DNA from 2 places in the Lysinibacillus sp. NPDC097279 genome. Region 2 is predicted to be linked to the other one. Evidence: riboswitches for the same ligand, from Rfam matches in the RefSeq annotation. Region 2 holds a riboswitch; the other holds the start of a gene.
The links. Region 2 has a riboswitch for thiamine pyrophosphate ahead of thiC (phosphomethylpyrimidine synthase ThiC). Riboswitches for the same ligand answer to the same signal wherever they lie in the genome.

Region 1: another riboswitch for thiamine pyrophosphate. It lies ahead of thiM (hydroxyethylthiazole kinase); the one in region 2 lies ahead of thiC (phosphomethylpyrimidine synthase ThiC).

Annotation. Positions count from the first base shown of each region.
Region 1 is NZ_JBIWDA010000001.1:130,102-134,724, reverse strand. Features, by position in the region: gene sppA (signal peptide peptidase SppA) at 1-654, opposite strand, end outside; gene mbcS (acyl-CoA synthetase MbcS) at 839-2,425, opposite strand; TPP riboswitch at 2,620-2,718, shown strand; gene thiM (hydroxyethylthiazole kinase) at 2,807-3,562, shown strand; gene thiD (bifunctional hydroxymethylpyrimidine kinase/phosphomethylpyrimidine kinase) at 3,562-4,386, shown strand; gene thiE (thiamine phosphate synthase) at 4,376-4,623, shown strand, end outside.
Region 2 is NZ_JBIWDA010000009.1:97,587-102,209, forward strand. Features, by position in the region: gene ACIQ1H_RS21765 (methyl-accepting chemotaxis protein) at 1-676, shown strand, start outside; gene ACIQ1H_RS21770 (AEC family transporter) at 951-1,880, shown strand; TPP riboswitch at 1,928-2,042, shown strand; gene thiC (phosphomethylpyrimidine synthase ThiC) at 2,191-3,969, shown strand; gene ACIQ1H_RS21780 (methyl-accepting chemotaxis protein) at 4,100-4,623, opposite strand, start outside.

The DNA.
Region 1 (4,623 bases), on a different contig from region 2:
CTGCATCATAGCACGTTCTTCTTCAGTAATTTCACGTGTTGGACTAAGCATGTCTTTATGTTGCCCAGATTTAAACGTTTCAAATTTCACGCCTACTTTTTCTGCAAGTTCCTGATAATTAATAGATTGCATAATGACACCAATCGAACCTGTTATCGTATCACGATGTGCATATATTTTATCCGCTGGTGCAGAAATATAGTATCCACCAGAAGCAGCCATCGAATCCATTGAAACGTAAATTGGAATTTGACGTTCCTCTTTAATTTGCAACAGTTTTTTATAAATTTCTGCCGATTCCTTTACGCCACCACCTGGTGAATTTACACTTAGCACAATACCTTGTACTGAATCATCATATAAAATATTGTCCAATTGATTTAAGAAAAACTGGTGATCATAAGCTACGGTTTGCCATAATGTGTTCGATCCAACATCTTGAATCGTTCCATCCACTTTTAAATAGGCAATACGCTTACTGTAATCTTCACCTTCAATAACAGTTTCATAAACATTTAAATTATTTCCAGCGACAATGCTGTCAAAATTACTAAAGAAGTCTGATTTAAATATTGCAAAAATCGTATTAATTCCTAATGAAAATACTAACAACACAGCAGCTATAGCCAAGGCTATCCACCTTTTTACATTCATACAAACGCCTCCTCAACACGTTATACGTCTAAATTTCCAAAACGTTTCACTTTTAAGCAATTTTTATGTAAAAATGTTCTGTTGTTTATTATTTTACTATAAATAAATGAGGCTACAACAAAAAATCAAAAGTTCATAATAAAACATGAACTTTGATTATTCGCCTTTATTTCCTAGGAAATATTTATTGATGTGTATAAAGAGCTTTTTCTTGTTGACGTAATTCGACACGACGAATTTTACCCGATGCAGTCTTCGGTAAAACATCTACAAATTCAATCGCACGTGGATATTTATATGGGGCAGTCATTAATTTCACATGGTTTTGTAACTTTTTAATAAGCGTATTATCCCCTGTCTCACCTTCACGCAGGACAATAAATGCCTTGACAATATTTCCTCTTACTTCATCAGGACTAGCAACTACAGCAGCTTCCTTTACTGTAGGGTGTTTCATTAATGCATCTTCCACTTCAAATGGCCCTATTGTATAGCCTGAAGAAATTATGACATCATCTCCACGGCCCTCAAACCAAAAATAGCCATCGGCATCTTTATATGCACGGTCTCCAGTTATATACCATTCTCCGCGGAATTGTAGGCTCGTGCGTTCGGGATCTTGGAAATATTTTTTAAAGAGTGCAGGTGTTTCACGATGCACGGCAATATCCCCAACTACACCTTCAGACACAGGATTTCCATGGTCGTCGATTATTTCTACTGTATTTCCTGGTGTCGGTTTTCCCATTGACCCAACGCGCGCTTCCATGCCAACCATTGTCCCTACAAGTAATGTATTTTCAGTTTGTCCGTAGCCATCTCGAACCTGGATATCAAACGTTTCTAAAAACACTTTTACAACTTCACTATTCAATGGTTCTCCCGCTGATACCGCTTGGCGGATTTCGCTTAAATTATAATCCTGTAAATTATTAAGTGCTGCCATAAATCGATACTCTGTCGGTGTACAGCATAATACATTTACTTTAAATTTTTCAAGCAACGACAAATAAGTTGATGCATCGAATTTGCCTTTATAGACAAAGGCTGTTGCACCACTGCCTAAAGTTGCAAGGAACGGACTCCAAATCCATTTTTGCCATCCAGGTGCCGCAGTAGCCCATACTATATCATTTTCTTGTACACCTAACCAATTTGGTGCTGTTGTCCGTAAATGAGCATAACCCCAGCTATGCGTATGAACAGCTGCTTTAGGATTGCCCGTTGTTCCACTTGTATAGGCTAAAAAAGCAGTGTCAGTACTTTTTGTTGGTGTAGGATTCGTATAGTTTGTTGGATGCTCCTCCATTTTTTCAAGCAACGGTTGCCATGGGGCATGCGCCTGACCAATTACATATTGCAAAATGCCCTTTAGATTATTTACTTCATCAAATTGCTCAATATATGGCTCGTAAGCAATTATTCCTTTGGCATTTGCATGTGTAATGCGGTATTCAATATCCTTTGTGCGCAACATTTCTGAGCTTGGAATAATCGTTAAGCCCGCTTTTAATGCTGCTATGTATACGATATATGCCTCAACAGATCTTGGAACCATTACTAAAAGCACATCACCTTTTGCTAGTCCTTGCGAAGTAAATACATGGGCCGCCTGATTTGCTTTTTCAAGTAAATTTGCATATGTAATATGTTGAATTTCTTCATGATTGTTATAAACAATTAATGCTTTTTTAGAAGGGTCCTGAGCATACTTCTCAATCTCCTCAACAATGTTATACCATTCTGGTGCGATTAAATCCTGTCTTTTCATAATAACTGCCTCCTTATTGCTAGGTTTATTATAAAACTCATTTTTTATGATTTTCAATGGATGGACCTTATTTTCACAAAGTCATGACAATTATCATGGTTTATTATATGGCATCAGTCACTGCTTTCCAGATAATGATAAAATACTATTGAATACTGAGAATAGGTATGTTACATTTTGGACAACTAAAAAATTCATGATTGCAGGGGGACTCATAACGAGTTGAGAAGGTAAAACCTGACCCTTTGAACCTGTTAGTTAATACTGACGTAGGGAGCAACACACATCTTATTACTGATGATAAGCTCTTTTTACGTGTACACTTTGCACGAAAAAGAGCTTTTTTGCATGCTTACGTCCATCCAAAAAAGGAGGACTATGATGATTTTTCAAACTATTCGTAAAAGACAGCCATTGATTCATTGTATTACCAATTATGTAGTTGCCAATTTCCAAGCAAATGGCTTATTAGCAATTGGTGCTTCACCTGTCATGGCCGATGAATCAACCGAAGTTGAAGAGATGGTATCGATTGCATCAGCCTTATTAATTAATATTGGCACGCTTACTACCCGTACAAAACAATCGATGTTCCTTGCTGGCAAAAAAGCAAACGCGCTAGGTATACCTGTGATTTTGGACCCTGTTGGTGTTGGGGCAACAACTTTACGTAAACAAACGATACAGCAATTATTAGAAGCGGTTCACTTTGCTGTTATTCGTTGCAATATCGGTGAGCTTGCCGCGATTGCTAATGTTCATTGGCAACAAAAAGGTGTGGATAGTGGCAGCGGCTCCATATCTGTTGAAGATAAAGCACAAGAGATTTCTAAAAAATATAAGTGCATTGTTATTGTAACTGGTGAAAAAGATTTTATTACTGATGGTGAGCATTCTAAATGGATTATTGGTGGAAACGCTCGCATGACAGAAGTTACAGGGACGGGTTGTTTATTAAGTGCTATTTGCTGTGCAGCTTATATGGCAGGTAATGAGCCATATACTCAGTTGTGCCATACATTAACGAGCTATAAAAAAGTTGCTGAACATGCCGCTTCTTGTGCGCCATATAATGGTGATTTCGCAGTGTCCGTCTTAAATGAGCTTCACCGTTTATCGAAGGACGGTGAAAAATAATGCATATTGTGACGACAATAGCTGGCTCAGATAGCGGTGGTGGAGCTGGTATTCAAGCTGATTTAAAAACTTTCCAAGAATTAAATGTATTCGGGACATCCGTTATTACCGCTTTAACAGCACAAAATACTTTAGGTGTGAGCGGGGTGTTTCCAATTGATCAAGCTTTTGTAAATAAACAACTTCATTCACTGCTGGAGGATTTTTCAATTAGTGCAATAAAAACAGGCATGCTTTTCTCCTCAGATATTATTCATACTATTGCAGGAGCTATGTCTAATTTAAATATTCCACTTATTGTTGATCCTGTAATGATCGCCAAAGGTGGCGAAAACTTATTACAGCAAGAAGCAGTTGAGGCGTTAAAAAACACTCTATTACCACTTGCTACAATCGTCACACCTAACATCCCTGAAGCGGAGACGCTTACAGCAAGCAAAATACACAATTATTCAGACATCCAACAAGCTGCACAGTCATTATTAAAGCTAGGTGTTCAATGTGTCATTATTAAAGGTGGTCATCTACAGGATGATAACTTTGCAACAGATTATGTATTTTTTAATGATGGTAAAACATTTTCAATGCAATCTACTCGAATCGCAACGAAAAATACACATGGAACGGGATGTACATTTTCTGCTGCTTTAACCGCTTTTATTGGCCAGAAAATGCCTTTAAAACAAGCGATTATTGAAGCGAAAAAGTTTATTCAGCTAGCCATTAGCCATGATTTATTGATTGGCAATGGCAATGGGCCAACAAATCATTTTGCTTACAAAAAATTTCTCGATACTTGTGAGGTAACCATTCATGAAACGTAGTGATTTACAGCTTTATTTTATAATGGGCACAGCGAACGTAAAAAATAGACAACCTTTAGAAATTCTTGAATCCGCATTGCAAGCAGGCATTACGATGTTTCAGTTTCGTGAAAAAGGACAACAAGCATTGACGAATGAGCACTACGAACAATTTGCACGTCAATGTCAAAACCTATGCAGAAAATACAACGTTCCCTTTATTGTGAATGATGATATCGACCTTGCTCTAAAGCTTAA
Region 2 (4,623 bases):
TACAGAGCAGGGCATGAAAGAAGTTGAAAGTTTACGTGACCGAAATGCTGAAACGAACGAAATGAATGTCCGCATTCAAGGTCAGATGGAATCCTTATCTAGTAACATCAGAAATATCAACCAAATTATTGTCTCTATTCAAGGAATAACAGAGCAAACTAACTTATTAGCATTAAATGCAAGTATTGAGGCTGCTCGTGCAGGAGAGCATGGAAAAGGCTTTGCAGTTGTAGCAGAAGAAGTTCGTAAACTAGCGGAACAGTCTAAAAACGAAACAGAGGTTATTAAGAAAACTGTAACTAGCATTCTAGAAGACGCAAATCAAACGGTGTCTGTTATCGCTTCAAATGCTGACTTAATGCAAGCTCAAAATGAATCAGTGCAAAATACAGAGCTAGCTTTTAAAGATAATAATGAGCTTTCTCACTCTATTGCAACGTCAATTAATGAGCTATTATCAAACCTTTCACAAATGCTAGAGCAAAAAGATCAGGCAATTACAGCGATTCAAAGTATTTCTGCCGTTTCAGAGGAAACTGCGGCTTCTGCAGAGCAAGTAAGTGCATCTGCTGTGGATCAACAGGCAGAAATGCAAAAGGTTGCAGAATCTATTAATAATATGAACCAAATCTCTAAAGAACTACAAGAAGTCGTGAACCGATTTAAACTTGCTTAATGATTTTTAAATTGTAGTAGGTAGTAGGAATCGCCGATAAAATCATGGAAATCGCCGATAGACGTGAAGGAATCGCCGATAACCCAGTGGAAATCGCCGATTACCTGTGCAGAATCGCCGATAAAACTTCTTTATATCCTTTGTAGATAAGTTAAGATAGAGGCTGTCCTTTTCTAAGGGCAGCCTCTTTTTATGGCAACAGCTTGAGCCGAGAGTGGCATTGACCTAGTTTGTGAACAGTTTTACTATAGAAAGATGAAAGGGGGGCGCCTCCATGATGTATCTCGGTATGATTTTCTTTAAAATTGTTGCACCTATTTTGGTGTTGCTTGTACTTGGTGCGTTTTTACAAAAGAAATTTCAATTTAACTTAAAAGCACTATCTCAGCTTATTACATATTGTTTTATGCCAGCAGCTGTCTTTGTAAATTTATATGAAACAAGTGTGGAACTATCGGTGCTAGGTGAAGTGGCGCTATTTATTGTGCTTTTTATTGGGAGTCAGATGGTGCTTGGTCATTTTATAGCGAAGGGGTTAGGCTTAAAGAAAACCGAGGCAGCTGTATTTAAAAATAGTGTTGTCCTCATTAACTCTGGCAACTATGGTATCCCGGTGGCACAAATGATTTTTGTGGCACAACCAATTGGGGTGGCAATTCAAGTTATTCTCGTTATTTTTCAAAATGTAACGACCTATACATATGGTTTATATAATTTAATTTCTTCAACAAAGTCAGGCATGGCCATAGTGAAGGACTTTCTAAAAATGCCGATTATTCATGCGCTCATTATAGGTGTAGCAATGAATTTCTTTAATATTGGCATTCCCCAATTTATTCGTATTCCAATTGACCACGTTGCTGATGGATTTATCGCTGTTGCTCTTATTACGCTCGGTGCACAGCTATCTCAGCTTGAAATTAAATCAATGTTCAATAAAACTGTGTTTGTCAGCTGTTTTACACGTTTAGTAGTAGGACCTGCCGTTGCATTACTTATCATTTTTGTTCTCGGCCTAGAGGGTGTTGTGGCCCAATCGCTCTTTATTGCAAGTGCATTCCCAACGTCGCGTAATAGCTCGAGTTTAGCACTTGAATATGATTTAGGGTCAGAAACCGCTGCACAAACAGTGCTTTTTTCGACGATTGTTAGCTGTATTACAGTAACAATTGTAATTTATATGGCAGAAATACTATTTACTTAATGACTTCCATCTATTAGGAATATCTGTTACACTAGCATCAAACTGAATAGCTTAACTAGGGGAGTCCGATGAGTCGGGCTGAGAGGGAAACGCATTGAGGTTTCTTGACCCTTTGGACCTGATCTGGCTCATACCAGCGTGGGAAAGTTAATGAACTTCGCACTCCTTATACTTTGCGATAAATGTAACCTTACATGTACAGCCGGATCCAATATTTTTTGGATTCGGCTTTTTGTTTGTAATGCTACTTGTTGGGGTGGGCTAGATTCGGTCCTTTTCATAATTTGCGAAAAAGGGAGCGGAATAGTAAATGACAACAGTTAGCGAAAAAAACATGAACATTATGACAAGCTTTGACGGGAGTAAAAAAGTTTATGTAGAAGGAACACGACCAGATATTTTAGTGCCGATGCGTGAAATTAAGCTAAGCCCCACAACAGGGAGTTTTGGTGAAGAGGAGAATGCACCTGTAAGGGTATATGATACGAGTGGCCCTTATACAGATCCAACCTACAAAGTGGATATAACAAAAGGTTTACCAGCTTTGCGTAGTGGGTGGATTAAAGAACGGGGCGATGTAGAGGAATACGAGGGACGTACCATTAAGCCCGAGGATAATGGCTTCCGCAATGCGGATGACCCGCGCATAAAGGAAAATGTTTTTCCGAACCTTTCTCGCAAACCTTTACGTGCGAAAAAAGGCCGCAATGTGACTCAACTGCATTATGCAAGACAAGGAATTGTTACTCCAGAAATGGAATTTGTGGCGATTCGTGAAAATTCAAAACCTGAATTTGTTCGTGCAGAAATTGCTGCGGGCCGTGCTATCATGCCATCTAATATTAATCATCCAGAGGCAGAACCGATGATTATCGGTCGTAACTTCCATGTAAAAATTAACGCTAATATTGGGAATTCAGCAGTAACCTCATCCATTGCTGAGGAAGTTGAAAAAATGACATGGGCAACACGATGGGGTGCTGATAATATTATGGATTTATCTACTGGTAAGCACATTCATACAACTCGGGAATGGATTATTCGGAATGCCGCTGTGCCTGTTGGAACAGTACCCATTTATCAGGCGCTTGAAAAGGTAAATGGCGTTGCCGAGGATTTAACGTGGGAGGTGTATCGGGACACGCTAATCGAGCAGGCTGAACAAGGGGTTGATTACTTCACGATTCACGCAGGTGTGTTGCTGCGATATGTACCGCTTACAGCTAATCGTGTAACGGGCATTGTATCGCGGGGAGGCTCAATTATGGCACAGTGGTGTCTATTCCATCATCAAGAAAACTTCTTATATACTCATTTTGAAGAAATTTGTGAAATTATGAAAACGTATGATGTAGCCTTTTCATTAGGGGACGGTTTACGACCAGGCTCAATTGCAGATGCCAATGACGAGGCGCAGTTCGCAGAGCTTGAAACGCTAGGGGAGTTAACGCAAATTGCGTGGAAGCACGATGTACAAGTGATGGTAGAGGGGCCTGGGCATGTGCCAATGCATCTCATTAAGGAAAATATGGACAAGCAATTGGAAGTTTGTAAAGAAGCACCGTTTTATACATTGGGTCCTCTCACAACAGATATTGCGCCTGGCTATGATCACATTACGTCAGCAATTGGTGCTGCAATGATTGGCTGGTTTGGAACAGCCATGCTGTGCTATGTAACACCGAAGGAACATTTAGGGTTACCAAATCGAGAAGATGTCCGTGTAGGTGTAATCACATATAAAATTGCCGCACATGCAGCGGACTTGGCTAAAGGTCATCCTGGTGCCCAGCAGAGAGATGACGCTCTTTCGAAGGCACGATTTGAGTTTCGTTGGCGCGATCAGTTTAATTTATCATTAGATCCAGAGCGAGCTGTAGAATATCATGATGAAACATTACCAGCAGAAGGAGCGAAAACGGCACATTTTTGCTCAATGTGTGGTCCTAAGTTTTGCAGTATGAGAATTTCTCAAGATATTCGTAACTATGCGAAAGAAAAAGATTTAAATACGACAGAAGCTATTCATCAAGGGATGCGGGAAAAGGCAAAAGAATTTCAAGACGCTGGGAGCAAACAATATCAGTGATATAGAACTAGAAACTAGAGCACGGTAGTCGAAGCGAAAAGTATTCGTCGGAGCGGATAACCATGTTTACAGCAAAAAAAGTGTTAGATTGATTGCAATCAATCTAACACTTTTTCTTTTTTGCCTGCTCTTAGACTTTAAATTTATTGATCTCTTCTTGAAGGGTTATTGCCTCATCACTTAATGATTTCGCAACATCGTTAACCTCTTGAATGATTGCTGACTGCTCTTGAATGGCAGCTGCTATTAATTCAGATTGCTGGGCCGCATTTTTTGCCACGGATGACATTTCGTTAACTGATGCAGCAACCTCCTCTGTAGCTGCAGAAATTTGCTGTGTGGAAGCGGAAACGTCTTCGATTTCATATGCCATATGTTCAATGGCGTCCATTATTTTATTAAAAGCCGTTTGGGCATCATGAATGTAAGTAACGCCTTCATCAACTTTTTGCACTGTTACGCCCACTGCCTTCTCTACTTCTCTTGTGTTTTGCTGAATATTTGTAGTTAAATTGATAATTTGGTTAGCGGATATTTTGGACTCTTCAGCAAGCTTACGTACTTCATCAGCAACGACTGCAAAGCCTTGCCCATGTTCGCCTGCTCGTGCAGCTTCGATGGCTGCATTAAGGGCGAGTAGGTTGGTTTGATCGG